Regions from separate parts of the Lachnospira rogosae (ex Hitch et al. 2025) genome, predicted to be linked through region 3. Evidence: predicted binding sites of a transcription regulator. Region 3 holds the regulator's gene; each other region holds the start of a gene.
The links. The regulator Rex, encoded in region 3, represses fermentation and respiration genes when NADH is low (regulators of the CRP and FNR family bind a similar motif). The targets are predictions, from matches to a motif close to ATTGTTAANTANTTAACAAT.
Positions count from the first base shown of each region.

Region 1 (11,432 bases), on a different contig from region 3:
ATATAGTAAGACAGGAGGTCTTGCAGTTCTTTCTGGTAACCTTGCACCAGATGGTTCAGTTGTTAAGCGTTCAGCAGTTGTTGATGAAATGCTTGTACACGAAGGTCCAGCAAGAGTATTTGACTGTGAAGAAGATGCTATTGCAGCTATCAAGGGTGGAAAGATTGTACCTGGTGATGTTGTTGTTATCAGATATGAAGGTCCTAAGGGTGGTCCTGGTATGAGAGAAATGCTTAACCCAACATCAGCTATTGCTGGTATGGGACTTGGTTCATCAGTTGCACTTATTACAGATGGACGTTTCTCAGGTGCAAGCCGTGGTGCTTCTATCGGACACGTTTCACCAGAAGCAGCAGTAGGCGGTCCTATTGCTTTAGTAGAGGAAGGCGATATCATAAGCATTGATATTCCAGGCTTAAAGCTTGAACTTAAAGTTTCTGATGAAGAACTTGCTGCAAGAAAAGCAAAATGGCAGCCAAGAGAACCTAAGGTAACAACAGGATATCTTAAGAGATATGCTTCAATGGTTACATCAGGTAACAGAGGTGCTGTTTTAAAGACACCAGAGGCATAATAAGTATATTTAGATAAAATAGAATGATAAATATAATGAAAGGAAGACAGACTAATGATATTAAATGGTTCAGAGATTATAGTTGAATGCTTAAAAGAACAGGGTGTAGATACTGTATTTGGATACCCAGGTGGAGCCATTCTTAACGTCTATGATGCGTTATATAAGCACTCAGATGAGATAACACATATCCTTACATCTCACGAACAGGGTGCATCTCACGCCGCAGACGGATATGCGAGAGCAACAGGAAAGGTTGGTGTATGCTTTGCGACATCAGGACCTGGTGCCACTAATCTTGTAACAGGTATTGCAACAGCTATGATGGATTCAATTCCAATCGTTGCCATTACATGTAATGTTACACTTCCACTCCTTGGTAGAGATAGTTTTCAGGAAGTAGATATAGCTGGAATAGTTATGCCGATTACTAAGCACAGCTTTATTGTAAAAGATGTAAAGGATCTTGCTGCTACATTAAGAAGAGCCTTTAAGATAGCTAAGGAAGGACGTCCGGGTCCTGTTCTTGTTGATATAACTAAAGATGCAACAGCTAATGAGTGTGATTACATTAAAGAAACTCCTAAGCCAATTGAGAGAGTTACAGATACAATCACAGAAGAAGATGTAGAAAATGCAGTTGCTATGATTAAAGCTGCTAAGAAGCCATATGTATTTGTTGGCGGCGGAGTTATTGCATCAGAAGCTTCGGATGAATTAAGAAAATTCGTTAAAAAGATAGATGCACCTGTATGCGATACACTTATGGGTAAAGGTGCATTTGATGGTTCAGATCCTCATTATACAGGTATGCTTGGTATGCACGGAACTAAGACATCTAACTTTGGTGTGTCAGAATGTGACCTTCTTATTACAATCGGTGCAAGATTTTCTGACAGGGTTACAGGAAATACAAAGAAATTTGCAAAGAATGCGAAAATTCTTCAGTTTGATGTAGATGCGGCTGAGGTTAATAAGAATATACATACAGATGCTTCTGTAATAGGTGATGCGGCTGAGATACTAAAGAGAGTTAATGCCAAGCTTGAGCAGTCAGAGCATACAGAATGGATGGAACATATCAAAAATTATGAAGAAAAGTTCCCTATGAAGTATAGAAAAGATGTTCTTAATGGACCATATATTATGGAAAAGATATATGAGATTACTAACGGAGATGCAATTATATCTACAGATGTAGGACAGCACCAGATGTGGGCTGCACAGCATTATAAGTTCAAAAGTCCAAGAACACTTCTTACATCAGGTGGACTTGGCACAATGGGATATGGACTTGGTGCAAGCATAGGTGCTAAGGTTGGCTGTCGTGATAAGGTTGTTATTAATATAGCAGGAGATGGCTGTTTCCGTATGAATATGAATGAGATTGCAACAGCTACACGTTACAATATTCCAATAATCGAGGTTATATTTAATAATCACGTTCTTGGTATGGTACGCCAGTGGCAGGATCTTTTCTATGGACAGCGTTATTCTGCAACAGTACTTAACGATCAGGTTGATTTTGTTAAGGTATCAGAAGGTATGGGAGCTAAGGCATACCGTGTAGCAGATATAGAAAGCTTTGAGAAGGCTCTTAAAGAAGCTATCGAGCTTAATATACCTTGCGTCATTGAATGTGATATATGCAAAGATGATAAGGTATTCCCTATGGTTGCACCTGGAGCACCTATATCAGAAGCATTTGACAGAGATGATCTTAATAAAAAGGAGAGTGCTAATTAAGCATCAGCCTTTTGGTATTAAAAAAAGTACAGCAAATACTTTATTATGATAAAATATTAACTTGACAGAGCGATTTAGCAGGAATAGAATAAATGTTAATAAATTTTTAATATATTAAGTTATTTTGAATATATTTACTTATGATTAAATGTTTATGATTAATTATTGAAATGAATCAGGAGGAAGAGAAAGTGGCAAGAGTTTATAACTTTAGTGCAGGTCCAGCAGTATTACCCGAAGAAGTATTAAGGGAAGCAGCAGATGAGATGTTAGATTACCAGGGTTCTGGTCAGTCGGTTATGGAGATGAGCCATCGTTCCAAGGTTTACGATAACATCATCAAAGAAGCTGAAAAAGACTTAAGAGAGCTTATGAATATACCTGACAATTATAAGGTATTATTCCTTCAGGGTGGTGCATCGCAGTTCTTCGCAGAAGTTCCAATGAACCTTATGAAGAACAAAAAAGCAGCTTATATTATCACTGGCCAGTGGGCTAAGAAAGCATTTAATGAAGCTAAAATCTATGGTGAGGCTGTTGCTGTAGCTTCCTCAGAGGATAAGACATATTCATACATACCAGATTGTTCAGATCTTGATATTCCAGAGGATGCAGATTATGTATACATCTGTGAGAACAACACAATATATGGAACAAAGTATAAGACACTCCCTAATACTAAGGGACATATACTTGTATCAGATGTTTCATCTTGTTTCTTATCAGAACCAATTGATGTAACAAAATATGGTGTAGTATACGGCGGAGTTCAGAAGAATATCGGACCTGCTGGTGTTGTTATTGCAATTATCAGAGAAGACCTTATAACAGATGATGTACTTCCTGGAACACCAACTATGTTAAAGTGGAAGACACAGGCAGATGCAGATTCTCTTTATAATACACCTCCTTGCTACAATATCTATATCTGCGGCAAGGTATTTAAGTGGATTAAGAAGATGGGTGGACTTTCAGCTATGAAAGAACACAATGAAAAGAAGGCTAAAATTCTTTATGATTTCCTTGATGAGTCTAAGATGTTTAAGGGAACAGTTGTTAAGGAAGACCGTTCACTTATGAATGTTCCTTTCGTAACAGGTGATAAAGAACTTGATGCTAAATTTGTTAAAGAAGCAGAAGCGGCTGGATTTGTAAATCTTAAGGGTCACAGAACAGTTGGCGGTATGAGAGCTTCTATCTATAATGCAATGCCAATCGAAGGCGTTGAGAAGTTAGTTGAATTTATGAAGAAGTTCGAAAAGGAGAATGCCTAATGATTAACGTAAATTGTCTTAATAATATAGCTTCTGTAGGTCTTGACCTTTTCTCAAGCGATTATAATGCTAATGCAGCATTTGAAGAAGCGGATGCAGTACTTGTAAGAAGTGCTAAGATGCACGATATGGAATTACCAGATAATCTTCTTGCTATAGCAAGAGCTGGAGCTGGTGTTAATAATATTCCACTTGATAAATGTGCAGATAAGGGTATCGTTGTATTTAATACACCAGGTGCTAATGCTAATGCGGTTAAGGAACACGTTCTTGCAGCTTTACTTTTAGCTTCAAGAGATTTACTTGGCGGTATCAAGTGGGTAGAAGATAATAAAGATGATGCAGATATTGCAAAGTCAGCAGAAAAGGTTAAGAAAGCATTTGCTGGTAAGGAAATCAAAGGCAAGAAGCTTGGTGTTATCGGACTTGGTGCTATCGGACAGCTAGTTGCTAATGCAGCTATAAGCCTTGGAATGGAAGTATATGGATATGACCCATATCTTTCAGTTAATGCAGCCTGGAATCTTTCAAGCGAAGTTAAGCATATTGTTAATGTTGAGGATATATACAAGGAATGTGATTATATCACAATCCATGTGCCAGCACTTGATAGTACTAAGGGCATGATTAATAAGGCAGCATTTGATATGATGAAGAAGGGTACAGTCGTTGTTAATTGTGCAAGAGATGTACTTGTTGATGAGCCAGCTATTCTTGATGCTATTAAGTCTGGCAAGGTTGCTAAGTATGTTACAGATTTTCCTAATACAACAACAGCAGGTCAGGAAGGTGTTATTGTACTTCCTCATCTTGGTGCTTCAACTGAAGAAGCAGAGGATAACTGTGCTGTTATGGCAGTTAAGGAATTAAGAAACTACATAGAGAACGGTAATATTGTTAATTCTGTTAATTATCCTAACTGTGATTGTGGCGTATGTACATCAGCAGGAAGAGTTACAGTATGCCATAAGAATGTTCCAGCAATCATAAGCAAGCTTACAAGCGTTATGGGTGATGCAGGTATTAATATCGAATCTATGGATAACAAGTCAAGAGGAGATTATGCTTACTCTGTTCTTGATACAGGTTCAGCTATCACAGAAGATGTAACAGCTAAGCTTTCAGCTATAGATGGTGTTATTAAGGTAAGAGTTGTTAAGTAATTACAAAACTTAGCAGCAACAATTTATTCTGGATAATTAAGAATAATAAATGTTATATAATTTATTTTGGCAGGTGTGAAATTCGTTTTGCACCTGCTTTTTTCCTGCATAGTAGTGTGAAATGCCGAAATCGTTTCTGCTTGCATAATAGTGCGTGGCGGTATAATATTAGATTAAGTTAATTGTATGGTGTATTTATAGTGATATCGTGTATTATATGGATAATAAGGTGTTTAGTTGTAAAAGTTTGCAGGACAGCACATTGTATTAAGAATTGTATGTAAAATATGGTATTTGTGTTGGTTTGTTAAAGAAATAACCTTTGTTGTCAATTATTAATGGTAATGTTACACTATAATAGATTGGATATAGAAGAAAGCTGCAATGATGATATCAGATTATATATTGATATTAAATGATACATTGGTGTCTAATTATATGTTGATATTAAGAGGTATATTGATGTCGGATTGCAGATTGAAAGCAGTAATATTATTATAGAAAGCGAGGTCTATTTATTAGTGAGTAGATTAACGATATTAACTAAAGATAAGGCTCAGGTTACAATGGAGTCTTTGTATCAGGATCTTGAAAGACGAATTGTAGCCAGTCCTCCTGGGCTTTGTCCAGTTGACCTTACAAGGTCATTTATAAAAATGTGTCTTGCACAGTCGTGTGGTAAATGTGTTCCCTGCCGTGTAGGCTTAAGACAGCTTGCAAGACTTTTTGATAATGTTCTTGATGGTGAGGCAAATGAGGAGACAGTAGAGAATATTAAGCTTACAGCAGAAGGTATATATTATTCAGCAGACTGTGCAATTGGATATGAAGCTGCAAAGCTTGCATTAAAGTCAGTTGATGGCTGTATAGATGATTTTGAATCACATATACATAATGGTTTCTGTTCATGCAACAGTAACCAGCCGGTTGCTTGTGTTAAGTCATGTCCTGCAGGTGTTGATATTCCAGGTTACATAGCACTTGTACAGCAGGGAAGATATGCTGATGCGGTAAGACTTATAAGAAGGGATAACCCAATGCCAACAACCTGTGCTTATATATGTGAGCACCCTTGTGAGAACAGATGTAAAAGAACAATTATAGATGCACCTGTTAATATCCGTGGACTTAAGAAAATGGCTGTTGATAATTCAGGTATTGTTCCGGTTCCAGAATGTGAAGCACCGACAGGCAAGAAGGTTGCTATTATCGGTGGCGGACCGGGTGGTCTTAGTGCGGCTTATTATCTTGCACTTATGGGACATAAGGTTACTATATTTGAGCAGAGAAAGCAGCTTGGCGGAATGTTAAGATATGGTATTCCTAATTATAGATTTCCAAGAAAGAAGCTTGACGAGGAAATTGACTCAATACTTTCAACAGGAATAGAAGTTAAGAAGAATATAAGCGTAGGAAAGGATATATCATTTGATGATATAACCAAAGAATACGATGCTACATACATATCAATTGGAGCACACGCTGATAAAAAGATTGGTATAGAAGGCGAGGATGCCAAGAGCGGCATTACATCTGCTGTAGAGATGCTTCGTGCTATCGGTGATGGAGATATGCCAGATTATACAGGCAAGAAGGTTATCGTTATCGGTGGTGGTAACGTGGCAATGGACGTTGCCCGTTCTTCAATAAGACTTGGTGCGAGCAAGGTAAGCATTGTATACAGAAGACGTAAAGCAGATATGACTGCCCTTGAAGAAGAAGTTGAGGGTGCAGAGGCGGAAGGCTGTGATGTTCTTGAACTTATGTCACCAGTGCGTATTAAGCAGGACGAAGAAGGTAATGCTATAGGACTTATTGTAAAGCCACAGATGATATCAAGGGTTTCACACGGACGACCAGCTCCTAAGGCAGCGGCTAAAGATGAGGTTTTATTAGAAAGTGACCTTATAGTTGTTGCTATCGGACAAGGTATAGAGACTAAGAGCTTCGAGGAACACGGTATTAAGGTTCAGAGAGGTGTTATATCAGCACTTAATACAGGTAATATTACACCACAGGACGGAGAAATGTCTGAGGGTGTCTTTGCAGGTGGTGACTGTGTAACTGGACCAGCGACAGTTATTAAGGCTATTGCGGCAGGTAAAGTTGCGGCGGCTAATATAGATGAATATTTAGGATTTAACCACGAGATTACATGTGATGTTGAAATTCCGTATGCAAGCAATGAAGATAAGGTTGCCTGTGGAAGAGTTGAGGTTGCGTTAAGAGATGCGGCAGAAAGAAAGAATGATTTTGAGCCAATCGAATATGGATTTTCTTGTGAGGAAGCGTGTCAGGAGGCTGGACGCTGTCTAAGATGTGACCATTTTGGATTTGGAGCATTCAGAGGAGGCAGAGAAGAACAATGGTAAATGCAACAATTAATGGTATAGCTATATCAGTAGAAGATGGTACAACTATCCTTGAAGCTGCAAGAAAAGTAGGCGTTGAGATACCTACACTCTGCTATCTTAAGGAAGTTAATGAAATAGGTGCGTGCCGTGTGTGCGTTGTTGAGGTTGAGGGACAGGACAGATGTGTTACGGCGTGCAATAATGTTGTTCAGGAAGGTATGGTTATCCGTACTAACACAAGAAAGGTACGTACAACAAGAAAGACTAATGTTAAGTTTATACTTTCACAGCACGATTATGAATGTGCTTCCTGTGTAAGAAGCGGTAACTGTACATTACAGTCACTTGCCAATGAACTTAATATATCTGAGATGCCTTATGACTCTATTCTTGAAAAGAATAAATGGGATAAGACATTTCCACTTATAAGAGAGAATAACAAATGTATCAAATGTATGCGTTGTGTACAGATATGTGATAATGTGCAGGGTATGCACATATGGGATGTGGTTAATACAGGTTCAAGAACAACTGTAAATGTGGCTAAGAACAGGCTTATTCAGGAGACTAACTGTACTCTTTGTGGACAGTGCGTTGTGAACTGTCCGGTAGGTGCATTAAGGGAAAGAGATGATGTAGGCCGTGTTCTTGATGCAGTTGAAGATGAGAATATTATAACAGTCGTTCAGATAGCACCAGCTGTAAGAACAGCGTGGGGTGAAGGCTTTGGACTTTCTAAAGATTTCGCAACAGCCAAAAGACTTGTTGCAGGACTTAGAAGGATTGGCTTTGATTACATATTTGATACAACATTTTCAGCAGATCTTACTATTATGGAGGAGGGAAGCGAACTTCTTGAAAGACTTCCAGAGATTAAGGAGTCAGGACTTCCAATGTTTACATCGTGCTGTCCGGGCTGGGTCAACTTTATAAAGAAGGAATATCCTCAGTATGTGGACAGGCTTTCAACAGCAAAGTCACCACAGCAGATGTTTGGAGCGGTGACTAAGTCATATTATGCAGAAAAGCTGGGCGTAGAGCCTGAAAGAATATTCTGTGTATCACTTATGCCTTGTCTTGCCAAGAAAGATGAATGTACATGGGATAATGGTAAAGATGTTGATGCGGTTCTTACTACAAGAGAAGTGGAACGTATGTTAAAGTCTTTCTTTATAAAAGTTCAGGAACTTGAGGAAGAAGAATTTGACGACCCATTAGGTGTAGGAAGCGGAGCAGGTGTTATATTTGGTGCTACAGGCGGAGTTATGGAAGCCGCACTTAGAAGTGCTTATTACCTTGTTAATAAGACTAATCCAGAACCTGATGCTTTCCAGTGTGTAAGAGGTCTTGACGGCTGGAAGGAAGCTAAGTTTACAATTAATGGCAATATACTTAAGGTTGCGGTTGCAAGCAGTCTTTCTAATGCAAGAAAGCTTATGGAAGCTATTGCAACAGGCAAGGCACATTATGACTTTGTTGAAGTTATGGCTTGTCCTGGTGGATGTATTAATGGTGGTGGACAGCCTATTAAAGATGATGATAACAAAGTAGCCAATAGAAGCAAGGTGCTTTATGGACTTGATAAAGTGAATAATCTCAGATTTTCACACGAAAATCCATCAGTAATGCAGTGCTACAAAGATTATTTTGGTGAGCCATTATCACACAAGGCACACGAATTATTACATATCAGCCATTAGGTAAAGTGACACTACCTGTGTATTTGTATAATATGTTATACGAATTATTGATATACAATGCTAGTATGAATAAGATAATTAAGTATAAAATAAGATAAAGCCCTGTTATGCAGGGCAGATTGGAGGCAGTATGGCAGTTATTAAAGCATTTGAGTGTATAAGACCTGATGAAAAGGTTGCAGACAGAGTGGCGGCACTTCCTTATGATGTATACAACAGAGAGGAAGCGTTAAAGGAAGTAGAACGTGAGCCATTGTCATTTCTTGCGATAGACAGGGCTGAGACACAGTTTGACAGCAGTGTAGATACATATGCAGACTGTGTGTATGACAAGGCAAGGGAGCTTTTGGATAGCAGAATTGCAGATGGTACATTTATTACTGATACAGATAAGGCGTATTATGTGTATGAGCTTACAATGAATGGCAGAACACAGACAGGAATAGCTGCCTGTGCTTCCATAGATGATTATAATAACAATATTATTAAAAAGCACGAGAATACAAGGGCTGATAAGGAACAGGACAGAATTAACCACGTTGACAGATGTTCTGCACAGACAGGACCTATATTCCTTGCTTACAGGGCTGATGAGGTTATAAGAAACGAAGTAGCCAAAGCCAAGGAAACAAAGCCGCTCTACAGTTTTACCTCACCAGACGGCATAAGACATCAGGTGTATAAGATTTCAAATGCACAGTCAGTAGAAAATATTGAGAAAGCATTTGCAGGAATAGATGATATTTACATAGCAGATGGACATCATAGGGCGGCATCAGCAGTTAAGGTTGGTTTAAAGAGAAGGGAAGAACACCCTGATTATACAGGTGAGGAGGAATTTAATTATTTCCTTTCAGTTCTTTTCCCAGATGAAGAACTTATGATAATGCCTTATAACAGAGTTGTAAAAGACCTTAATGGTTACAGTAAAGAAGAATTTATTAAGAAGATAGAAGAAAAGTTTGAAATAGAAGAAAGTGCTGCAGCAGTAGAACCGGCTTATAAGGCGGAATTTGGAATGTATCTTGATGAGAAGTGGTATAAGCTTAAGGCTAAGAAGGATATATTATCAGATGATCCTGTAGATGGGCTTGATGTTGCAATACTTCAGAATAACCTGTTAGAGCCTGTACTTGGTATACATGACCCTAAGACGGACAAGAGAATTGATTTTGTTGGCGGAATAAGAGGACTTTTGGAGCTTGAGAAAAGATGTCATACTGATTGCGTGCTGGCATTTTCAATGTATCCAACTTCCATAGCAGAGCTTTTTGCAGTAGCCGATGCGGGCAGGCTTATGCCACCAAAGTCTACATGGTTTGAGCCTAAGTTAAGAAGTGGATTGTTTATACATAAGATTGAAGAATAAGTATATGGTTCAAAATAGATGTAAAGAATATAGAATGGAAAAGAGGATTATTATGTTACATAAAGTATACGATATTGAACTTCCATATGAGGAACTTGGGTTAAAGACACCGGATAAAAAAGCAACAATAACAACATATATTAAAGAAATGTACCCGGATTATCAGGACCCATTTAACAGACCACTTGTTATAATATGTCCAGGTGGTGGATATGACCATCATTCACCAAGAGAAGGCGAGTCTATGGCTATTAAAATGCTGGATCTTGGGTATAATGCGGTAGTATTAAGATACAGCCTTGCACCATATGTATATCCGACACAGGTATATGAAGCGGCTTATACAGTTAAGTGGGTAAGGGATCACGCTAAGGAATGGGATGTTAATCCTGACAGAATTATACTTGCAGGCTTCTCAGCTGGAGGACATCTTGCGGCATGTCTTGGTACTATGTGGAGTGGTGATATGGTTGCATCATTTGCAAAAAAATACCTGGGATGTGATAAGGAATATGTAAGACCGGATGGACTTCTTTTAGGTTATCCTGTAATAACAGCTGGGGAAAATTCACATAGGGGTTCGTTTGTAAAGCTGCTTGGTGAAAACTATGATAAATATATAGATGATATATCATTAGAGAATAAGGTGTCTAAAGATACACCGGAAAGCTTTGTATGGCATACATTTGATGATAATTCTGTTCCATTAGAGAATTCACTTTTGTTTGTAGAAGCATTAAGAAAGAATAATGTTAAGTTTGAATATCACGTATTTCCAGATGGCTGTCATGGATTGGGACTTGGAACTAAAGAAACTGCTACAAAGGGTGGCAAACATTATCAGCCGGAAGTATATGAATGGACTAAGTTGTTTGAACAGTGGATGAACCGTATGGCATAAGAAACAGCCATAGAAATGGAGAAGGGTATGGATAATAAGTTATATAAGCTTATGGATTGGCCTGCGATTGAAGAAATTGTGTATTCGGAAAGCAGTCAGCCTTGCAGTATATTAGGCGGCCACCTTGTAAAAGAGGGGTATCTTATACAGGTGTTCAGACCGGATGCTGTATCTGTAAGTGTATCAGTAAGTGAAAGAAAAAGAGCCATACAACTTGAAAAAGTTGATGATGCTGGATTTTTTGCGGCATTAATACCGATTAAGAAAAATGTTAAATATGTTCTTAATATTGAAGATAAGAATGGGCATATTACAAGATTACGTGACCCATATTCATTTGGCAGATTTGAT
Region 1 covers NZ_JBBMER010000001.1:70,253-81,684, forward strand. The annotation lists gene ilvD (dihydroxy-acid dehydratase) at 1-574, shown strand, start outside; gene ilvB (biosynthetic-type acetolactate synthase large subunit) at 629-2,320, shown strand; gene serC (3-phosphoserine/phosphohydroxythreonine transaminase) at 2,512-3,594, shown strand; gene WMO14_RS00285 (phosphoglycerate dehydrogenase) at 3,594-4,757, shown strand; gene WMO14_RS00290 (NAD(P)-binding protein) at 5,279-7,129, shown strand; gene WMO14_RS00295 (NADH-dependent [FeFe] hydrogenase, group A6) at 7,123-8,811, shown strand; gene WMO14_RS00300 (DUF1015 domain-containing protein) at 8,942-10,180, shown strand; gene WMO14_RS00305 (alpha/beta hydrolase) at 10,233-11,081, shown strand; gene WMO14_RS00310 (GlgB N-terminal domain-containing protein) at 11,109-11,432, shown strand, end outside.
Region 1: the regulator Rex is predicted to act here: its motif matches at 2,412-2,431, upstream of serC (3-phosphoserine/phosphohydroxythreonine transaminase).

Region 2 (11,432 bases), on a different contig from region 3:
TCCATCATTGCACCAACAACATTTTCTATCTTATCAACATTGCGGGCTGACTCTTCATATTTGCTGAGCATTATCTTAGTGCTTTCGTCTGCGTTGCCTATGCAGTCAGTAATGTCTTTCATAACATTTTCAATCTCGTGCATATTGTCAACCATATTACGGTTAGAGCTTTCAACTTCCTGCATTGCTGAATCTACGACACCAATGTGTTCACCTATCTGTGTAGAGTCCTTAGCTATTCCTGACACGCTGTCATTAACCTGTACAACCTTGGTCTGTGTTGTCTGTATAAGTTCAAGTATTGTCGTTATTGACTTTAACATTCTGTTAGATGTATTTTCCAGATGTCCTAACGCTGTCATAATTCTATCTGATGATTCTTCTGTTTCTGTACTTAAATTTCTTATCTCATCTGCTACTACCGCAAAGCCTTTTCCTGCTTCGCCAGCTCTTGCCGCCTCAATTGAAGCATTAAGTGCTAACAGGTTAGTCTGTGAGTTAATCTCTCCAATTGTACCTGTCTCTGTCTTAACTTTACTGAATTCCTGCTGGAATTCTCTAAGTATATTATCTACCTCACCTGATAATTCAGCCATAGTCTTAGTACTTTCAACTACATCTGCAAGCTCTTTTGAACTTGTATCTGTATGTTCCACTGACTCACTGACAAGCTGCACAACTTCATTGATAAGTGAAGCTACATTTTCTACCTGATTATTAATCTGCGTAGTCATCTGTGTTGAAGAATATGTCTTATCATGAAGTATATCATTATTATGCGAAAGCTCTTTCATACTTGATACAACGAAATTAGCTCCCTGCTTGTTCTCTTCTTCCAGCTCTCTTACAACTGTAATTCCGTCAACTATCATATTACTTGAATCTTTAACCTGCTCAACTGTCTTGACAACTCTGTCAAGGTCAGCCTTAATTGAATCTGTAAGTGCTCCGTCTGAAAGATTAAGATGATTAATTGATAATACATAACATACATAGCAAAGGATTATACACGATATCTGTAATGAATAATTATCAATATCTGCCAACGCATTCATACCTGACATAAATTTAATAATTGTACTTAATATAACTATGGCAATATTACCAATTCCACAGCTCACTATGAACTTTCTGTCCTTGAACAGAATAGTCATGCTTGCTACTGGAAATATATATGCAAATGTAAGCAGTGATGTGCTTGTACATACTATATATCCATAAAACAAACCATATCCAACACCTAATATATGCTTGTATCCATCAGCTGATTTTCCTTTTATCTTAGTATATATAACACCAATTATATATGGGACCCAGCCTATAATAAGAAATGGAATTATAAACTTCCGATCATATGTACCTTTAGTCATATTTGACAAATACTGCATTGTAAGCAGGATATTTAATATAAGCCATATATTTCCTGCTTTAGTATTAGCTCTGGCTTTGAATTTTTCAGCATCATATCCCATATTGTATCCTCCGTTCTTTCGTTACATAACATTATGTATAGTATATATCTTTACGCATAATTATTCAAGGAAAACGTATTTTACTGTCGAATTCTGCACCATATTTTAAAAAAAGCCAGCTATAGGGTAACATAACTCTCCCTATAGCTGACTTTTATCTTTATTCTATCGTAAGTTTACATATTAATATTCTCACTATTACATATGCGTCTATTATCTTACTTACATACTTTCGTATGTTTCTGTACCTGAAATATTACTATAATACTATGATGTCGGGGTCTAAAGCCCCCGACTTTGATACCTACGAATTGTTCCGTGCTACGCACTCCCACAATTCTCCCCAATATTCGCATATCGTGGGATTATCATCCCACTTTTATGCTCATATCGGGGCGGGTCCCAAGGTCTTTCACCCACCTATGAGCAAGCTCATATGGGTTTATACCTTTTGACCCTGGTATCATACTATATTACCATAATATTAAGCTTCTGATGCTTCGCCATCCTCATCAGTATCAGTATCTGTCTCGGCATATGTCTGCTCTGTTACGCTTACAATAACCTTCTCTAATACATCAGGTGATATTGATACATCTTTGTCCTTAGCAATATCAAGGTCTCCTACCTTAATACTGTCGCCTGGCTTAAGTTCTCCTATATCAACGCTTACCTTTTCAACAAGCGCTGATTTAGCTGCCTTATAAGGAATTTCCTCCATATGCTGTTCAACAACACCCTGTACCTTGTCATGATTAACTAATACTATCTCTGCAACTGAGTGAACCTTTTCTCCTTCTGTAAGCACCTGGAAATCAATCTCTAATGTCTGTCTCTTGATTGGGTCGTAATCAACTTCCTTTACAAGAACATCATAATCTGTTGTATCGATTGTAAGCTTTGCCTCACTACCTTTGTTGCAGACTGATAAGAAACGCTCTGCTTCTTTCTTCTCAATCTTTACCGGTATTGATTCTGCAAGGCTTCTTCCAAATACATTGCCAGTTACATAACCTTCCCTTCTTAATTTCTTTGCCTTGTCATCCATGCTTCTTTTTTCAGCTTTTAAAGTATTCATTTATCTTTTCCTCCAAAAATCTGATTTGCTTAGCAAGCCTTCAACAAAGAGGTTCTGTTAAGTTTATCTATTCTTTATTACGATTTGTATTATAGTCCTTTGCAATTAAACAGATTAACCAAATTTTCAAGTTTTTTTTGTGCAATCATTACATATTTTCATTATAGTATTTTAACACAATAACTTTACATATTCAGATTTTAAATTATTTTATTACGAACATTGCGTGCCGGTATACCGATTTTATATTTATTTTATTGATTTTAATATAATAATCGTCTATTATATATCAGTAAATTGTATTTTTTATGTTTTTTTTAATTTATTTTAAAAGTCCATTTATAAATTTATTATCGTAACTTTTTATTCAGGCATTTATACAACGGAGGAATCTATGCAGCTTATGTCATCATTGCAGCTTGAGGCTTATAATTACATTAAGAATTTAATTCTTACTCACCAGCTCGATGTCAACACACTTTACTCAGAAACTAAATTATCCAAAGAACTCGGCATATCAAGAACACCTATGAGAGAGGCTCTGCAATGCTTAAGCCAGGATGGTTATATCACAGTTATCCCAAGCAAAGGCTTTCGCATAAGACAATTAAGCCAGAAAGATATGAGGGAAACCATCCAGATAAGATGTGCTATCGAAGGATTTTGTACGCAATGCCTAGCTAAAGAATATCAGACCGCTAAAGGTCAGAATACAATACAGAAACTTGGTGAAATTCTCAAACACCAGAAAGAATCACTTGCTCTTGATGATAACTACGAAAGTTTTATTAATTACGACCATAAGTTTCACCTGCTCTTAGTTAATTACATTGAGAATGAGGAGATTAATCATATGTTCCAAAAGCTTATGTATCTTATCCGACTTACAACACAGTCGGCACTTGAGGTTGAAGGCCGTATTAATGGAACAATAGATGAACATTCTGAATACTTTGAGAACCTGAAAACCGGCAATGGCAATGAGGCTTACAGAATCCTTATTGATCATCTTATGATGCCTCTTAATATTGTCAGGACAGAACTTTAATTTATAGAGAATATAGTCAAACAAAACCGCTTGTAACTAATGCTTACCATTAATTACAAGCGGTCTTTTTATATACCAATAAAATATTTAATTAAATTGACAATCGTCTGTTATATCCAGAATTATTAATTATAACTGAGGACCAGCAGCTACTAAAGCCTTACCAGCTTCGTTGCCTGTATACTTAACAAAGTTCTTGTTAAATCTTTCTGCAAGATCCTTAGCCTTTGTCTCCCATTCAGAAGCATCAGCGTATGTGTCTCTAGGATCAAGGATACCTGAATCAACACCTGGAAGTTCTGTAGGTACTTCAAAGTTGAACATAGGAAGTGTCTTTGTAGGAGCTGTCTTAATAGCACCTGAAAGGATAGCATCGATGATACCACGAGTATCCTTAATAGAAATTCTCTTACCTGTTCCATTCCAGCCTGTGTTAACTAAGTAAGCCTTAGCTCCGCTCTTTTCCATCTTCTTAACAAGCTCAGCAGCATACTTTGTAGGATGAAGCTCAAGGAATGCCTGTCCGAAGCAAGCTGAGAATGTAGGTGTAGGCTCTGTGATACCTCTTTCTGTACCAGCAAGCTTTGCAGTAAATCCTGAAAGGAAGTAGTACTGTGTCTGCTCTGGAGTAAGAATAGATACTGGAGGAAGTACACCAAATGCATCAGCTGAAAGGAAGATAACATTCTTAGCAGCTGGAGCTGAAGATATAGGTCTTACAATATTCTTAATATGGTTAATTGGATAAGATACACGAGTATTCTCTGTTACGCTCTTATCAGCAAAGTCAATCTTACCATTCTCATCAAGAGTAACGTTCTCAAGAAGAGCATTTCTCTTAATAGCATTGTAGATATCTGGCTCTGAATCCTTATCAAGGTTGATAACCTTAGCGTAGCATCCACCTTCAAAGTTGAATACGCCATTGTCATCCCAGCCGTGTTCATCATCACCGATAAGAAGTCTCTTAGGATCTGTAGAAAGTGTTGTCTTACCTGTTCCTGAAAGACCGAAGAAGATAGCTGTGTTCTCACCATTCTTATCTGTGTTAGCTGAGCAGTGCATTGAAGCTATTCCCTTAAGTGGAAGGTAGTAGTTCATCATAGAGAACATACCCTTCTTCATTTCTCCACCATACCATGTGTTGATGATTACCTGCTCGTGGCTTGTGATGTTGAATGCTACACATGTCTCTGAGTTAAGACCTAATTCTGCGTAATTCTCAACCTTAGCCTTAGAAGCGTTATATACTACGAAATCTGGCTCGAAGTTTTCAAGTTCTTCTGCTGTTGGCTTAATGAACATGTTAGTTACGAAATGTGCCTGCCATGCTACTTCTACGATAAAACGAACAGCCATTCTTGTATCCTTATTAGCACCACAGAATGCATCTACTACGAAAAGTCTCTTGTTGCAGAGTTCTTTCTTAGCAATATCCTTAACCTTAGCCCATACATCTTCTGACATTGGGTGGTTATCATTCTTGTACTCATCTGAAGTCCACCATACTGTGTCCTTAGAATTCTCATCTACTACAATGTACTTATCCTTAGGAGAACGACCTGTATAGATACCTGTCATAACATTAACAGCACCAAGTTCGCTTTCCTTTCCTACTTCGTAACCCTCGTTAGAAGCCTTTGTTTCTTCTTCGAATAATAATTCATAAGAAGGATTGTGAATAATCTCTGTAGCGCCTGTAATACCATACTTGCTTAAATCAACGTTTGCCATTTTACATTAAACCTCTTTTCTTAAATTGTAGCACCAATAGGGCTTGTATGCCCTTTGGCAGATTACAGAAAATGGATTTAACCAAATTCTTCTGTTAGTATACATAATCAGCCTGCAAAAAGCAACCTTTTAATTGTTAAGTTTTTAACTTTTTATATCAATAATTCCTAATATTTATGTTAAATTCCAATTAAATATCATTACTATTTTACATATAACCGTATTTATACATATATCTGTATTATATATGCCGTATTCCTACACATATGTGTATTATTATCTATATCTATATTCTTACACATAACCGTATTTCTTGCGGTTTATTATTATGAATATAAGGCTTACGAACAATGCCAGAAGTTCTGCCGCTATAACAGCCATCCATATTCCATTAATTCCAAGTATAAGCGGAAGTATCATAATCATCGCTATCTGGAATACGAACATTCTAAGAAATGATACTGCCGCCGATACCGCACCATTATTAAGTGCAGTAAAGAATGACGAAGTAAATATATTAAGTCCATTGAAAAGATATGCTACTGAATATATTCTTATAGCAAGCGTTGTAAGCTCAAGCAGTTCCTTATCGTAGCTTACAAATATTCCTGCAAGATATTTTGCAAGCACCTCAGCAAGTCCGGTCATAACTAAGGACGCCACAATAATAAGCGTTATGCTTTTCCTGAACAGATTTTTAAGTTCTTTTTTATTGCCTGAACCATAATGATAGCTTATTACTGGTGCTGAACCTACCGCATAACCAAGATATGTTCCTGAGAATATAAATCCAACATACATAATTATTCCGTATGCAACAACACCATTTGTACCTATATACTTCATAAGCTGCATATTATAAAGCATATTTACAAGTGACATCGACATATTGGTAACCATCTCTGATGAGCCGTTAATGCAGGTCTTTATTATTATATCTTTGTTAAAACGCGCCTTCTGCAATTTAAGCACGTCACTTTTATCACTAAGGAAATATATTATCGGTATTATCGAACCAACTATCTGGCTTATTCCTGTTGCAAGTGCCGCACCAAATACGCCAAGCTTTAATACATATATGAACAGGAAATCCAAAAACATATTCGTAAATCCTGCAAGCAGTGAAACTCCAAGTCCAAGCTTTGGCTTTTCAGCCACAACAAGAAAGCTCTGGAAAGCATTTTGCAAGAATAATGCTGTAAGCATAACAAGCAGTGTTCTTCCGTATATTACACAATCATCAGCGATACTTCCCCTTGCACCAAGTGCCGCAGCTATAGGACGTATAAATATAATTCCGATTGCTGACAGTGCAACACCTGACACTATGCAAAGGTATATAAGCATAGAAAAATATTCTCTTGCCTTTTCTTTCTTGCCCTCTCCAAGTGTCTTTGATACGATGGCACTTCCTCCCGTACCAATCATAAATCCAACCGAGCCAAGTATCATTACAACCGGCATTATAAGATTAACTGCCGCAAATGCATCACTTCCTACAAAGTTGGATACAAATACTCCATCGACAACACCATATATTGATGTAAATATCATCATAATAATTGTAGGTAATGTAAATTTAATAAGCTTACCGTATGAAAAATGGTCTGATAATTTTATCTTCACTTTAATTCTCCTTGATGTTCTCTAATTCTTTATACTCTCTATAAGGCTCTCAAGCTTCTTCATATGCTTATATGTTGTTTCAAACATAACCTCAATCTCCCTGCTGTCCAATTGCTCAAAAGACTGCTTTTCTGCCTCTATTACAGGTTTAATAATCTTTTCCGCTAGCAGTTGTCCTTCTTTGGTAAAATGTATCTGCTTCTCTTTCTTATTATCATTAGACGGCTCTAATATTATAAGTCCATTTTTTTCCATAGTCTTAAGTGAGGAATTAACGGTCTGTGCACTGTAGAACCACTCCTCACATATATTCTTCTGTGTTATCCCCTCACCATAATAATATACAGAATACATTATCCAGAAAGCTGTATCTGATATGCCATTCTTCGCCGCATAATCGTGGTATATAACATTGGTTTCTTTACATACCTGATTAAACATCTGAAGATTTTTTGATATATTTTTCACTCTAACTCCTTCTTAAATTATATTTGCTATCTACTTACTTTTATTTTTTAATTATCCATTCCCGCAGTTTATTCCGAAATCGGATTATAGTATATTACTCCGATTTCGGAATAAAATCAAGTTGTCAGCTTACTCCCAATACGTAAGGTTCCCACCATACATCAAGTTCCCAGCTTAACCCCTGTAATTTCGCATAAATTTCAATTTCTGCTATATTAATAAAGCTATAATCATACCATTATAAAAAAAGACTTTTTAATTATTAACAGCCATATAACTTCACACGGCTGCGTTAATAATTAAAAAGTCTTATTAAACTTACTAATATTACCAATGCTTATGCATTATTATTTATTTTATACTTAATGCCATACTTCTCCTCAAAATCCCCGACAGCAATCGGCTTTGAGAAGTAATAACCCTGAAACCAGTCACAATTCATCTTGGCAAGCATAGAAAGCTGGTCAACATTCTCAACGCCCTCCGTTATTACGTCCATTCCTATATCGTGTGAAAGACTTATAATCGACCTTAATATCTGCTCTCCACGCTCCTCGTGGCTTGACTTCTTAAGGAATACCCTGTCTATCTTGATAACATCAGCACACACATCTTTAAGGAAATTAAAAGAAGAATATCCGCTTCCAAAATCATCTATCTCTATTATAAATCCCTCATCGTGAAGTCTTTCTATAGTCTTATGTGCCGCCTGCTTATCCTCTGATAACGCTGTTTCTGTTATCTCAATGTGAAGCTTATCTGTATCTATACCATACTTACTTACAAGATTTTTGAAAGTCTGGTATACATCAATATGATAGAAATCCTTTGCTGATATATTAACCGATATATAATAATTATAACCAGAGTCTTTCCATATCTTAAGCTGCTTAGCAGCTTCCTCCCATATGTAGTTATCCAGCCTGTATATAAGTCCTGCATCTTCAAAGCACTCTATAAATGCACCTGGCATAATAAGTCCCATATTAGGATGATTCCATCTTATAAGTGCCTCTGCTCCAAGCATATTGCCATCCTTATCCGTCTGTGGCTGTAAATACATACAGAACTGGTTCTCATTAAGTGCTGTCTCGAACTCACCTATAAGCTGCTGTTTAAATATGTCATTCCTATATGAATTCTCATCATAATAAAGAATATAATTGCTCATATTACCTTTACTCTTCATAATCACAAGAGATACCTTGTCTACCATCTGTCTTATCGTTTCATTGACATCTTTTATGTAATATACTCCAAGATATATATGAAGCCTGAAATTCTTGTTGGAATACCTGTCACTAAGCAGCTTTATCATATCAGAAAATTCTTTCTCAGACAGATACTCCTTAGGAATAACCATAGCAATTATGTCACCATTAAGTCTTCCAAGAACTGAATTACCTTTCATCTTCTGCCTGATAATATTAACTTCATCTATTAATATCTTATCTGCAATATTCTCACCATATATTTCATTAATAAGCTTAAAACTCTTAATATCTGATAATATAAGGCAATACTCTGTATCAGTATGCTCCTTTATGAGCTTCTGTGCATTCTTGTAAAACCCATACCTGTTATATGCCTTGGTAAGTGAATCGTAATTAAGCCTGTATTCAAGCTTGGCATATACAGCGGCATTCTCTCTTGTAGTACCAAGATAACTCCCCAGTGCCGCAAGTAGTCTGATTACGTCCTTTGCATCCTTTATATTAGGATTATCAACACCTATAAACCCTTTTAATGTATTGCTTAATATTATTGGAAACACTATAAGTGTATGTATATTCTGAGGCTTTAATATTTCATATTCAACAGGCATAGTCTCTTTTACATTTTCCAAATCTTCAATAAATATACTCTCACCACTTGAAAGCTTTGGTATCCAATACGGCATATCCTCTGCTCTCAAATTCTGAAGTTGATTAATCTGTGGTTCAATACCTTCATTACACCACTCATATGTATTATAATAACAACCGTCTTTTTCATCAACTATATATGCTCTGTCAGCTTTCGTAAAATGTCCGATTTTTTCAAGAAGATTATTTATTGCTACCTGACATTCCCGTACATTTCTTACCTTTCCAAGTTCTGCCATCTGTGTAAGAATAAAATGCTCTGCCTCAAGTTCTGATTTTAATATTTGATTTTCGTATTGCAAACTTCCATTTTCCATATATTACCCCATTAATTATCAGCTAGTATATCCTTACAAAGTTAATCAACTGCCAGCTTAACAACTTGTTAATTCATAGCCAGCCTGATACCTTCTTCAAGTCTTTTAAGCCCGTCCATAAGCACTGCCTTAGGACACGCAATATTTAATCTTAAGAATTGATTGCCATTACCGCCATACACATTGCCTGCTGACAGATATAACCCTGTCCTGTTTCTTATGTATGCCGCTAATTCACTGCTATTATCAGTAATTGCTGAACAATCCAGCCATAAAAGATATGTTGCCTCTGATTGCACAACTTTTATTGATGTAATATTGTCATTGACATACTCGTTAACAATTCTTTTATTATTATAAATGTAACCTCTCAATTCATCAAGCCATTTATCACCATAATTATAAGCTGCTTCTGCTGCCCATACCGCAAACGCGTTAGGCTCTGCAACCTCATCAGTATTAAGTGCTCTCCACACCTTATGCCTTAAATTCTTATGTGGCACAATGACAGCTGCTGTCTGTAGTCCTGCAATATTAAATGTCTTAGTAGGTGCAACACAGGTTATGCTTATATCCCTGCATACATCTGATACAGAAGCAAATGGGATATATTCCTTTCCAGGGTCTGTAAGATCACAATGAATTTCATCAGATACCACTGTTACATAATACCTTGCACACAGCTCACCTATCCTTGATAAATCTTCCCTGCTCCATATCTTTCCTGATGGATTTTGTGGATTGCATAATATCATAAGACTTGTCTGTGGATTGGCTAACTTATTCTTTAGGTCTTCCCAGTCAATGCTGTATTCGCCATTCTCATATCTTAATGGATTTTCAAGCACCCTTCTTCCATTATTGATTATTGAATTAAAAAATATATTATAAACTGGTGTCTGTATAACAACATTTTCATTAGGTGTTGTAAGCTTTCTTACTATGCTTGACACTGATGGTATAACTCCTGTGCAAAATACAAGCCAGTCTTTATCAATATCCCAGTTATGTCTTCTTGACCACCAGCCTGCTACAGCCTCATTCCAGCTTTCCGGTATTATTGAATATCCAAATACTCCGTGCGCCGCTCTCTTATTAACAGCCTCAATTATCTCTGGTGCTGTCTTAAAATCCATATCAGCAACCCACATAGGAAGTTCATTTTCTGCAACATCCCATTTCAAGGACTGCGTATTAGTTCTGTCTATTGGTGTATCAAAATCATACTTATCAGTACATTCCATCGCCTTATCTCTCCATCACTATTATTCTGACATATTCTATCTATTCTGCCATCTTACTTCACCCTTAGTAATAATTGGATATCTTATAAGCTCTGTTCCGTCCAGATTTTCCTTGTGCATATCTACTGCTGTTATCTGATGATTATCATATGTTGTGTAATAATATATTCCCTTTGCCGCATTGCAGCAGGATGTATAAATAGTAATCTCATACTTTCCGTCAGTTACCTCACAACAACCTCTCTGCTGTTCTACCGAACCTAGTATATGAAAGAACTGGCTTACACTTTCTTCCTCTGTATCGCTTGAAATTGCGTTAAGTCTTGTAAATGCTGCTCTTATAAAACGTGACTGGCTTGATAAATCTCCCGGAAGTCCCATAGCTCCCATTCCACGGCTGTAAGCATTTAACTTAAGCTTGTCTGCAAATGTATTATCTGGCTGTCTGCTTGAAAGCCCTGCATAATTATTAAGTGCAAACATCTGCATATCAAATGGCGGATTGTTAGTAAGCACTCCGACCGGATTGTCATATATATGAAGTCCGTCTTTCATAGACTCAACTGTGATTGCTTCATCT
Region 2 covers NZ_JBBMER010000003.1:239,064-250,495, reverse strand. The annotation lists gene WMO14_RS05450 (methyl-accepting chemotaxis protein) at 1-1,472, opposite strand, end outside; gene WMO14_RS05445 (hypothetical protein) at 1,742-1,927, shown strand; gene WMO14_RS05440 (50S ribosomal protein L25/general stress protein Ctc) at 1,957-2,550, opposite strand; gene WMO14_RS05435 (GntR family transcriptional regulator) at 2,945-3,598, shown strand; gene pckA (phosphoenolpyruvate carboxykinase (ATP)) at 3,728-5,332, opposite strand; gene WMO14_RS05425 (MATE family efflux transporter) at 5,627-6,958, opposite strand; gene WMO14_RS05420 (MarR family winged helix-turn-helix transcriptional regulator) at 6,980-7,426, opposite strand; gene WMO14_RS05415 (sensor domain-containing phosphodiesterase) at 7,764-9,608, opposite strand; gene WMO14_RS05410 (MalY/PatB family protein) at 9,677-10,852, opposite strand; gene bsh (choloylglycine hydrolase) at 10,889-11,432, opposite strand, start outside.
Region 2: the regulator Rex is predicted to act here: its motif matches at 5,465-5,484, upstream of pckA (phosphoenolpyruvate carboxykinase (ATP)).

Region 3 (11,432 bases):
ATACTGTTGCATCTATTTCATTCTTAACCAATGCCTCATATTCCTCAGGCTCAACATAGCCTAATATAAGTATTGGCTTATTAATTCCATTTTCTCTTAAATTAACAGCTTCATCCAGCGTAGCAACTGCATATCCATATACTAAATCTCTTACTGCCTTGGATACAGCCACATCTCCGTGTCCATAGCCATCTGCTTTAACAACTGCAAGTGCCTTTGTTGAAGGTTCTGTCTTGCTCATAAGCTCAATACAATTAGCCCTGATTGCATCCAGATCTACATCTGCATATACTCTGTAATACTTACTCATTATTCACCTCTTGCTTTTATAAGCACATTTTTTATATTGTCAATAATATCGCCCGCAACCATAGAATACTTACCATTACTTAAGGCAGCTTCATCTCCTGCACAGCCGTGTATATATACGCCAAGTGCTGAAGCTTCAAAAGTAGTAAGTCCCTGTGCCATAAGTCCTGTTATTATGCCTGAAAGCACATCTCCCGAACCTCCTGTTGCCATTCCATCATTGCCTGACATATTAATATACACTCTTTCTCCATCAGAAACAATAGTTCTTGCATCTTTTAATACACATACGCAATTATGTTCTCTTGAATATGTTCTTGCTGTATCTATAGGATTATTCTTTATCACCGCAATATCAAGTCCTGTAAGACGTGACATTTCTCCTATGTGTGGTGTAACGACAACATTCTTATCTGACATATCATCTTTATATGAAGCATTACCACTATTGCCGCCAGCTTCATAGTCTACATCATCATTACTGCCATCAAGTTCAATTTTATATTGGGCGATTATATTAAGGGCATCTGCATCATACAGCTTTTTAATATTCTTCTTTGCTGACACACTTCTTACAAGCTTTACTGCACTTTCTTCCATAGACAGCCCCGGACCTATGCACACAACATCTGCCCAGCAGATACATTTATCCACTAATGTCTCTGTATTCTTAACAAAATCTCCACATTCCTCATCAGTATCATATGTATCAACAATACATTCCATATTGCCCGTTATAACTGCTGTACGGTTGCTTATATGCGTAAGGGTTCTTACAAGCCCTGCACCTATACGTGCCGCCGCTCTTGAACTTAATACTGCTGCACCTCCATAAAGCCTTGAACCAGCTATTACAAGTGCCTTTCCAAATGTTCCTTTATTGCCATCAGGCTTTCTTAGCGGAAGCATATCAGATATATCACTATAATCATATGTGAAAATATCCCTTGTCATATCCGGGTATTGTGCAAAACCTATATCTTTTCTTATAATCTTCCCACAATATGAAGCTGCTGGATATAATATATGTCCGATTTTTTCAAATCCAAAGGTAACTGTTATATCAGCATTAACCGCAGATCCCATAACCACACCTGTCGATGCACTTATACCTGATGGTATGTCAACAGCCACAACAAGCCTGTTTCCATTATTGTCGCTATTCTGTGTATACTGTGAACGCACTGATGTACTGCATTTATTAATTGTATCTACTACTATTCTGGCCTCTCCTGCCAGTTCTCTTGATAAGCCATTGCCAAATAAGGCATCTACAATAACCCCATATTTAGAAAAATCCGGGCTATTAATACATTCTATGCCCAGATTCTTTATTATGTTCAATTGTATATCGAATTCTTTGGTAGAAGCGTGTGAGTTAATTATATACACATCCACATTGTAGCCCTTAAGATAAAGCTGTCTTGCCACCGCAAGTCCATCTGCCCCATTATTGCCACGTCCACATACGCATATAATGTCTGTATGTATATTTCCTTTAACCTTGCTTTCAATAGCTTCTGTCACTGAGAGTGCGGCTCTTTCCATAAGCACAACTGATGGTATACCAAGAGTATTAATTGAATAAGAATCCACATTCTTCATAGAAGCCGCATCTAATACATATCTCATTACTGCTTATCTCCTACATTGCCTTCATTAATTCTGTCAACTGCACTACAATTCTCAGGTCCGATAATATCGTGTATAAGAGAATACATATTATTATTAACAGTTTCTTTATCCTGTTTTATAAGAATATTCTTCTTAAGCTTGACTCTTGTAGCATTAATCCACTTATCAAGTACCTCTATATCCTCTGTATTGGCATTCATTCTGTCATAGCAGGCTTTAAGTGTCTCTGTAAGAAGCTTCTCGTTAGCCCTTGCCAATTCTCTTGGTACTTCTAAGAGTTCATCTTCAAGCGAAGCTATCTTGTCATTAGACTCCTGTATAAGTCTTTGGTTCTGGCTCATACGCTTCTGCTTCTGCCTGCTTGAATCATCATCTTCCATATTCTCAACAACATCATTGATAAGCTGCTTTTTAAGCTTCTTGATGTCTTTAATGTCATTATTAATTCTTCCCTGCTTCTTAAGCAGTTCATTAACCTGTTTCTCCCAATACGCAATCTCATCTGTCTTATTCTTCTCGTTAATAAGGTGATACCATCGCTCATCAAGCGTAAGAATCGGAATATTCTTAAATACATCACTATTCTTTAACAATTCATAAGTTATCTTAGACACCATCAATTCCCCCTTTGGATTTAATATCTTTATGAGTGCTTATTGGCAATTGTGTAAGAAAGTCTCATAAGGCTTTCTGATAAATGTACATTCTCAACTATTACGTCATCTGGCAGATTAAGATCTGTATGTGCGAAATTCCATATAGCCTTAATTCCTGCATCTGCAACCTGCTTTCCGATTTCCTTAGCCGCCTGCTTTGGTATTGTCAGTGCAACTATCTCTATATCGTTCTTATGTATAAAATCGGCAAGTTGATCCATCATCATTATATCTATTCCGTGAATGCTTTCACCTTTAAGCTCTGGATTGTTATCAAATACGCCGCATATAACAAAACCACGCTTCTCAAAGTCTGTATAATTAACAATAGCACGTCCAAGGTTACCAGCACCTATTATTATCATATTATGCTTCCTGTCTATTCCAAGTATCTTGCCTATCTCATCATAAAGATACTTCACATTATATCCATATCCCTGCTGTCCAAAACCTCCGAAATTATTGAGGTCCTGTCTTATCTGTGATGCTGTAACTTTCATTCTCACACTTAAATCTTTAGATGAAATCCTCTGAACACCACTTTCTATAAGTTCGCCCAGATATCTGTAATATCTTGGCAATCTTCTTATAACAGCCGATGAAATCTTCTTATTCTCTTCCATAACATTCTCCATTCCTGTGCAATACTGCTACGAAAAGGAGATGGGAAACCTGTAATTACCAGCTTCCCATCAGCCTTCAAAATTAATGTTAATTATATAACTATTTTGCTAAAAAGTAAAGAAATGTACTCTATCCAAGCACTCTCTTAGCAATATCCACAGACTCCTTTGCATCCTTTGAATAGAAATCCGCATGTATTTCCTTAGCATATTCAGGAGTAAGCACTGCTCCTCCTACCATAACCTTACAATCAAGATTGTTCTTATGTATAAGTTCTATTGTCTTTTTCATTGAAACAAGTGTTGTTGTCATAAGTGCTGACAGACCACAAAGCTTCGCACCATTTTCTTTAATCGCATCTACAACAACCTGATATTCAACATCCTTTCCAAGATCAATAACCTCATAACCATAATTCTCAAGAAGTACCTTTACGATATTCTTTCCAATATCGTGGACATCTCCCTTAACCGTCGCAATAACAATCTTTCCCTTGCTTACAGGTGCATTATTGCTCATAATCATATGTTTTCTTATAACCTCAAACGCTCCCTGTGCAACGCCAGCCGCCATTATAAGCTGTGGCAGGAATAATGTTCCCTTCTCGAACTCCTCACCTATCTTATCAAGTGCAGGAATCAAGGCATTATTAACAATGTCCATAGAATCCATACCTGCAAGAAGTTCTTCTGTTATTGCTGCACCTTCATTTTTTAGACCTTTCTCTACTGCATAGAATAAGTCATCACAGGTATAACTGCCCTTCTTATCCTTAAGATTAACACTTCCACCTGCCTGTGCTGTCTGACCACCCTGTACTGCATTTGCCGCTGTATTCATTGGATTAATCTTGCTTATATTAGGCATTGAAGCATAAGCCTTAATATAATCAACAGAATTCTTATCTATATTGGCAAGAAGCTTATATGCCCTTACTGCCCCCATCATCTCATATATGTTAGGGTTAATAATCGCAAGATCAAGACCATTCTGCATAGCCATTGTTAAGAAAATGTGATTGACAAGCACTCTGTTAGGAAGTCCGAAAGATATATTCGATACACCAAGCACCGTCCTTAAGCCAAGAGTATGCTTAACCTCATAAAGTGCATTAAGCGTTTCCATTACCCCCTCCTGTTCGGCTGAGGCTGTAAGTGTAAGACAGTCTATATATATATCCTCTTTAGGAATTCCTATAGCTATTGCCCTGTCCATAATCTTTCTTGCTATGGCAACTCTGTCTTCTGCTTTCTTAGGAATACCATCTTTATCAAGAGCAAGGCCAATTACTGCCGCACCATATTTTTTTACTATTGGCAGAATGTTATTAAGAGAGTCTTCTTCTCCATTAACTGAATTGACAATCGGCTTACCATTATATACTCTTAATGCAGCATCAAGAACCTCAGGTATAGTTGAGTCAAGCTGGAGAGGCACATCCACAACCGACTGAAGTGCTTTCACAGTATCAACCATCATCTGTCTTTCATCAATTCCCGGAAGTCCTACATTGACATCAAGAATATCAGCACCCGCACCAGTCTGTTCTAATGCCTGTCCAAGTATATAATCCATATCATTATCTAAGAGTGCCTGCTTAAATACCTTTTTACCTGTTGGGTTAATTCTCTCTCCTACAACTCTTGGCTGGTCAACTATAACTGTGCTTGTAGCTGAGCATACAGCCGATGGCATTTTCACTGGTTCTTTTGCTAAATTGCCTTCTTTATGTAACATATCTGATAAGCACTTTATGAATTCAGGAGTTGTTCCACAACAACCACCGAATATTTTAATGCCATACTTTCTTAAATCCTTCATAAATTCAGCAAACTGCTCTGCTGTCACATTATATTCATTAGTAACAGGGTCGGGAAGTCCTGCATTAGGCTTTACTATAACCGGAAGATTAGTCCAGCCTGTAAGTTCCTTAATAACCGGCTCAAGTTCCTTAGGTCCAAGTGAACAGTTGACACCTAAGGCATCAACTCCAAGTCCTGATATTGTAAGTGCAAATGAAGATATCTGACATCCTGTAAATGTACGCATATTTTCTTCAAATGTCATAGTCGTCATTATTGGAAGCTGGCTATTCTCCTTTGCTGCAAGCACTGCCGCTTTCACATCTAACAGATCTGTCATTGTCTCAAATACAACAAGATCTGCACCTGCCGCCTCACCAGCCTTGACTATCTCAGCATACATCTCATAAGCTTCCTCAAAGCTTAATGTACCTGTTGGCTCTAGAAGCTGTCCTATAGGTCCTACATCAAGTGCTACAAGTGCTTGTGGATTCACATTGGCACACGCCTTCTTTGCATTTTTAATTCCCGCTGTTACAAGTTCATCAACTGAATGCCCACATTCTTCAAGCTTATATCTGTTGCCACCAAATGTATTGGCATATATTATGTCTGCACCTGCCTTTAGATACTGCTCGTGTATGGAAATGAGAAGTTCTGGTTCTGTAATATTAAGCATCTCAGGTGTTTCACCCATCTTCATTCCTGCCGCCTGAAGCATAGTACCCATACCACCATCAAGAATTACATAATCCTTTTGTAAAAGTTCTTTTAGTTTATTCATTACAATGTCCTCCTGCTTCCCTGAATCTGCATGTACCTTTAAGGTTACACGACATACATCCTTTTTTCTGTGAACTGACCTCTCCGGTTGTAAGCCCAATAACTGCTGTTACAGACTTGGTTGGTGTCATCATATCAGTCTTTCCTATATTAAGCCCTATAAGCTTAGGTGCATTTAGTATTTTTAAGAATTCGCCCTGCTGTGACAAAGGCAGATCACCATATCCTATTCCAAACCTGAATGTCTGGTTATACTCTGGAAGTTCCTCTTTAATAACAGCCTCAACCTTATCGCATACCTGTTCAATTGCTGCACTTGCCATACTGTCTGATATTACAGCCCTGGCAAGGTCTGAGGCCTGCATCACCCTTAACATCCTGTCTATTCCATCAGAGATTGTCACTGCTATAAGTGCCGCTTTATTACAGCCTTTAAGATGTTCTTTAATTGAGTTTCCTTTTAATGTAACAGAAGTCCCTTCAAGCCTTACGCCCTCATCGACCTGTGTCACATCCACTACCCTGTATACATATCTTGGAACTGCCGCTTTTAAGACCTCTGCCTCACATTCATCTATAAGGCTGTTTATTGTCTCATCTGCCCCTATTCCCTTGTATCCTAAGTACCTTAATACTTCTGCCCTGTTTATACTGCTTAATGTCACCTGTTTTTTCATTTATTTATTCTTTCTTGCTTTGTCCTTATGCTTGCCTTTTCCTCTGCCCTTGCCTCTTGACTGGTTAGCCTTCTCAACATTAACACGGCGTCCCTTAATCTGCACGTTATCATTCATTGCCTTAAGAATTTTCTCTGCGTGTATAGCTGGTACATCAACAAATGTATAGTTGTCCATCATATCTATCGCGCCTACAAGCTTGCCAGGCATACCAGATTCACCTGCAATAGCTCCAAGAATATTAGCTGGCTTTATTTTATCCTTTTTTCCAATATTAATAAAGAGTCTTACCATTCTTGAATCATCTTTATCTGTATCAAAATGGAATTCTTCTACTTCATCTTCTCTGTCAAGGGTATCACCTATAAGCATTTTTAAAAGTGCTGCTGCCATATCCATAGATGTATATTCTTCCTGATTAACGTGTTCTTCAACAAGATTAACCATATCTGTAAGTCCACCCTCTTCGATTGTCTGTCTGATTTTATCAAACATATTATCAAGCTTGGTGTTCTTAACATCATCCAATGATGGAACAGGCTTTGCAAGTATCTTAGTCTTACAGTAACGCTCGATATCCTTTAACTTATACACTTCCTTGCCACTTATAAATGAAAGTGCCATTCCAGATCTTCCTGCACGCCCTGTTCTTCCAATTCTATGAACATAATATTCCTCATCCTGAGGAATGTCATAGTTAAATACCATATCTACATCATCAACATCAATTCCTCTTGCTGCTACATCAGTTGCTATAAGTATGTCTACCTTGCCGCTTCTAAAGTCATCCATTACTCTGTCACGCTGCTGCTGTTTCATATCACCATGTATTCCATCAGCAAAATAACCTCTGCCCTTAAGCTCTGATATAAGCTCATCAACCTGTCTTTTAGTGTTACAGAACACTACTGAAAGTCTTGGATTGTATATATCAATAAGCCTGCACAATACTTCTGTCTTATTCTTAGGTCTTACCTCATAATAGAACTGTTCTATATTAGATACTGTAAGTTCTTTTCTTACTACCTTTATAATCCTGGCATCTTTCTGGAAGTTTCTTGCAATATCCATAATAGCCTTTGGCATAGTAGCTGAGAACATTACTGTCTGTCTGTCTTCTGGCGTTTCTGTAAGAATTGTTTCCATATCTTCCCTGAATCCCATATCAAGCATTTCATCAGCTTCATCAAGAATAACCATATTAATATTATCAAACTTAACAGTCTTTCTTCTCATATGGTCCATAACTCTTCCAGGAGTTCCAACAATAATCTGTACGCCCGTCTTTAATGACTTTATCTGTCTTACTATCTCCTGTCCTCCATATACTGGAAGAACTTTAATATCACTCATATATTTGGCAAGTTTTCTTATCTCCTCAGCCACCTGTACAGCAAGCTCTCTTGTAGGGCAGAGTACGATTGCCTGAGGCTTTTTTATCTGTGGGTCTATCTTCATAAGCATAGGAATTGTGTATGCTGCTGTCTTACCAGTACCTGTCTGTGCCTGTCCGACAACATCAATACCTTCACATACAGCTGGAATTGCCTGTGTCTGTATAGGTGAAGTTTCCTCAAATCCCATATCCTCAATAGCTCTTAATATTCTTTCATCAATGTTTAACTCGTCAAATTTCATTCATTTCCTCATTTCTTAAATTTAATACACTTATCTTAGTCTAACTTTTTAATAATACATTATAGGAAGAAATAAGTCAAAAAAATTGCAATTTATTCTTAAAGCAAGTATAATTCAACTAATTAATTTAAAGAAAGGAACACTGTTATTATGATTCTTTCCTGTAATAATATAAGTAAATCTTTTGGAACAGATGTTATTATCAAATCCTGTTCTTTTAATATTGAAGACCACGAAAAAGCAGCTATCGTTGGTATCAACGGTGCTGGAAAGTCTACTCTTTTAAAGATTATAACCGGAATTGAACCTGCTGACACAGGACTTGTAACGTTAGCTAAGGACAAGACTTTAGGTTATCTCTCACAGCAGCAAAATCTTAATTCAGACAACACCATTTATGATGAGCTTTTATCTGTGAAGCAATATATCCTTGATATGGAAGCACAGCTAAGAAGTATTGAGAACCAGATGAAATCAGCAGATGATACAGCTCTTGAAACACTTATGAAGAAATATTCAGACCTTAACCACGAGTTTGAATTAAACAACGGTTACGCTTACAAAAGCGAGATAACTGGTGTTCTTAAAGGCCTTGGCTTTGCAGAAGAAGATTTCACACTTAATGTTAATACTTTATCAGGCGGACAAAAGACACGGGTTGCACTTGGCAGGCTTTTATTATCAAAGCCTGATATTATACTTCTTGACGAGCCTACCAACCACCTTGATATGGAGTCTATAAGCTGGCTGGAGAACTATCTGCTTAACTACAGTGGTGCTGTACTTATAGTTGCCCACGACAGATATTTCCTTGACAAGATAGTAAGCAAGATTATCGAGTTAGACAATGGCAATGCAACTGTATTCTCAGGCAACTATACTGATTACGCTTCAAAGAAAGCTATCCTGCGCAATATGCAGCTAAAGGAATATCTTAACCAGCAGCGTGAAATTAAACATCAGGAGGAGGTTATAACAAAGCTTAAACAGTTCAACCGTGAGAAATCTATTAAAAGAGCTGAAAGCCGTGAAAAAATGCTTAACAAGATGGAATTTGTCGATAAGCCTGAAATTTTAAACGACAAAATGGATATTAAGCTTGAACCTAATGTAATAAGCGGTAATGATGTCCTTACTGTAGACAACCTTACTAAAGGTTTTGACGGAACTGTTCTTTTTGATAACATATGCTTCCAGATTAAACGTGGTGAACGCGTAGCACTTATCGGAAGTAACGGAACAGGCAAGACAACAATATTAAAATTAATTAATGGAATTATACCTGCCGATTCAGGCTCGATATATCTTGGTGCTAAAGTAAATATTGGTTATTATGATCAGGAACACCACGTTCTTGACCCTGACAAGACTATTTTTGATGAAATCAGGGATGCTTACCCAGACCTTAATAATACACAGATAAGAAATACACTTGCAGCATTTTTATTCACCAATGAAGATGTATTTAAGTATATAAAAGACTTAAGCGGTGGCGAGCGCGGACGTGTATCATTAGCCAAACTTATGCTCTCTAATGCCAACTTCCTTATATTAGATGAGCCTACTAACCACCTTGATATCACTTCAAAGGAAATTCTTGAAAATGCACTTAATAGTTACACAGGTACTGTCCTGTTCGTATCACACGACAGATACTTTATTAATTCTACTGCAACAAGAATTATTGAGCTTGCCAATAAAACAGTTGTTAATTATATTGGTAATTATGACTATTATCTTGAAAAAAAGGATATACTAGGAGCAAAACCAATAACCAATAACACTTCTAAATCCAGCAATTCAGCCATTTCAAAGCTTAACTGGCAGGAAGAAAAGGTAAAGCAGGCACAGCAAAAGAAGATTAAAAACGAAATCAAGCGTACTGAAGAACGTATGGCTTTAATTGAGGCTGAGATTGAGGAACTTGATAATATGTACGCCGACCCTGCCATAAGCAGTGATACTGCCAAACTTATGGAAATACACACCAGGAAGGAAGCTCTTAGCAAAGAGCTTGATGAGCTATATGATAAATGGGGGGAATTAACATTATAATTCCAATACCAAAAACAGCGAAAAATGCCGAAATAAGGCAATTCTTAAGCGTTTTTTATTGACAAAATTACCTATATGGAGTATAAATAACCTATACTTATTATTACTTATTTCATTTAAGGAGGATGTAGTTTATTATGAATAAGACAGAGTTAGTTGCTGCAATCGCAGAGAAGGCTGAACTTTCAAAGAAGGATGCTGAGAAGGCTTTAAAGGCTTTCACAGAAACTGTTGCTGAACAGTTAAAGAATGGTGACAAGATTCAGTTAGTTGGTTTCGGTACTTTCGAAGTTGCTGAAAGAGCTGCTAGAACAGGTCAGAATCCTCAGACAGGTAAGGCTATTGAAATTCCTGCTTCTAAGGCACCTAAGTTTAAGGCTGGTAAGGCTTTAAAGGATACTGTTAACTCAGCTAAATAATTAATATTCGATAGTGGATATTGCGACTGTCACTTAGGTGACAGTCTTTTTTATATGTATTTATAGATACATATAAATATTATCAATGAAATTCAGAAAACGGAGACACACTATGGAAATAGAACGTAAATTCTTAGTTGCACAATTGCCAGATAATCTGGACAATTATAATTGCAGATATATTGAACAGGGTTATCTTTCAACTAAACCTGTAGTCAGGGTAAGACGTGATAATGATGATTATTATCTTACTTACAAAGGCAGTGGTATGATAGCACGTGAAGAATACAATCTTCCACTCACCAAAGACTCGTATGAACATTTGATTAAAAAAGCTGACGGTAATATAATAACCAAAAAGCGTTATGAAATTCCGGATGGTAACGGATACACTATTGAACTTGACATATTTGAAGGAGCATTCAACGGCACTGTTATTGCAGAAGTTGAATTTAACACTATAGAAGAAGCTGACAATTACATTATGCCAGAGTTTTTTACAGAAGATGTAACTAATAACCCTGAATATCACAACAGCAATATGAGTAAAAAGAAGTTCGACTAACGTGAACACTCTAAGAAAAGAGGATAACCTGATGAAAAAACTCTCTGATATATTAGATATAAGTCCTGATATTACTCTTGAAACACTTCAAAGAGCAAGAATGGCAGCCTTAACACTTATCAAATGGCTTCTCTGCTCTTTATTTACAGGAAGCTTTATAGGACTTATCGGAGCATTATTTTATAAAGCTTTACAATATGTAACAAGCTTTCGGATCCAACACCCTTACACTTTATTCTTTCTTCCTGCTGCCGGTATAATAATCGTTC
Region 3 covers NZ_JBBMER010000002.1:277,856-289,287, forward strand. The annotation lists gene alr (alanine racemase) at 1-310, opposite strand, end outside; gene WMO14_RS03645 (NAD(P)H-hydrate dehydratase) at 310-1,941, opposite strand; gene WMO14_RS03650 (hypothetical protein) at 1,941-2,561, opposite strand; gene WMO14_RS03655 (redox-sensing transcriptional repressor Rex) at 2,588-3,223, opposite strand; gene WMO14_RS03660 (homocysteine S-methyltransferase family protein) at 3,354-5,810, opposite strand; gene WMO14_RS03665 (hypothetical protein) at 5,803-6,486, opposite strand; gene WMO14_RS03670 (DEAD/DEAH box helicase) at 6,487-8,124, opposite strand; gene WMO14_RS03675 (ABC transporter ATP-binding protein) at 8,275-10,179, shown strand; gene hbs (non-specific DNA-binding protein Hbs) at 10,317-10,598, shown strand; gene WMO14_RS03685 (CYTH domain-containing protein) at 10,711-11,163, shown strand; gene WMO14_RS03690 (chloride channel protein) at 11,195-11,432, shown strand, end outside.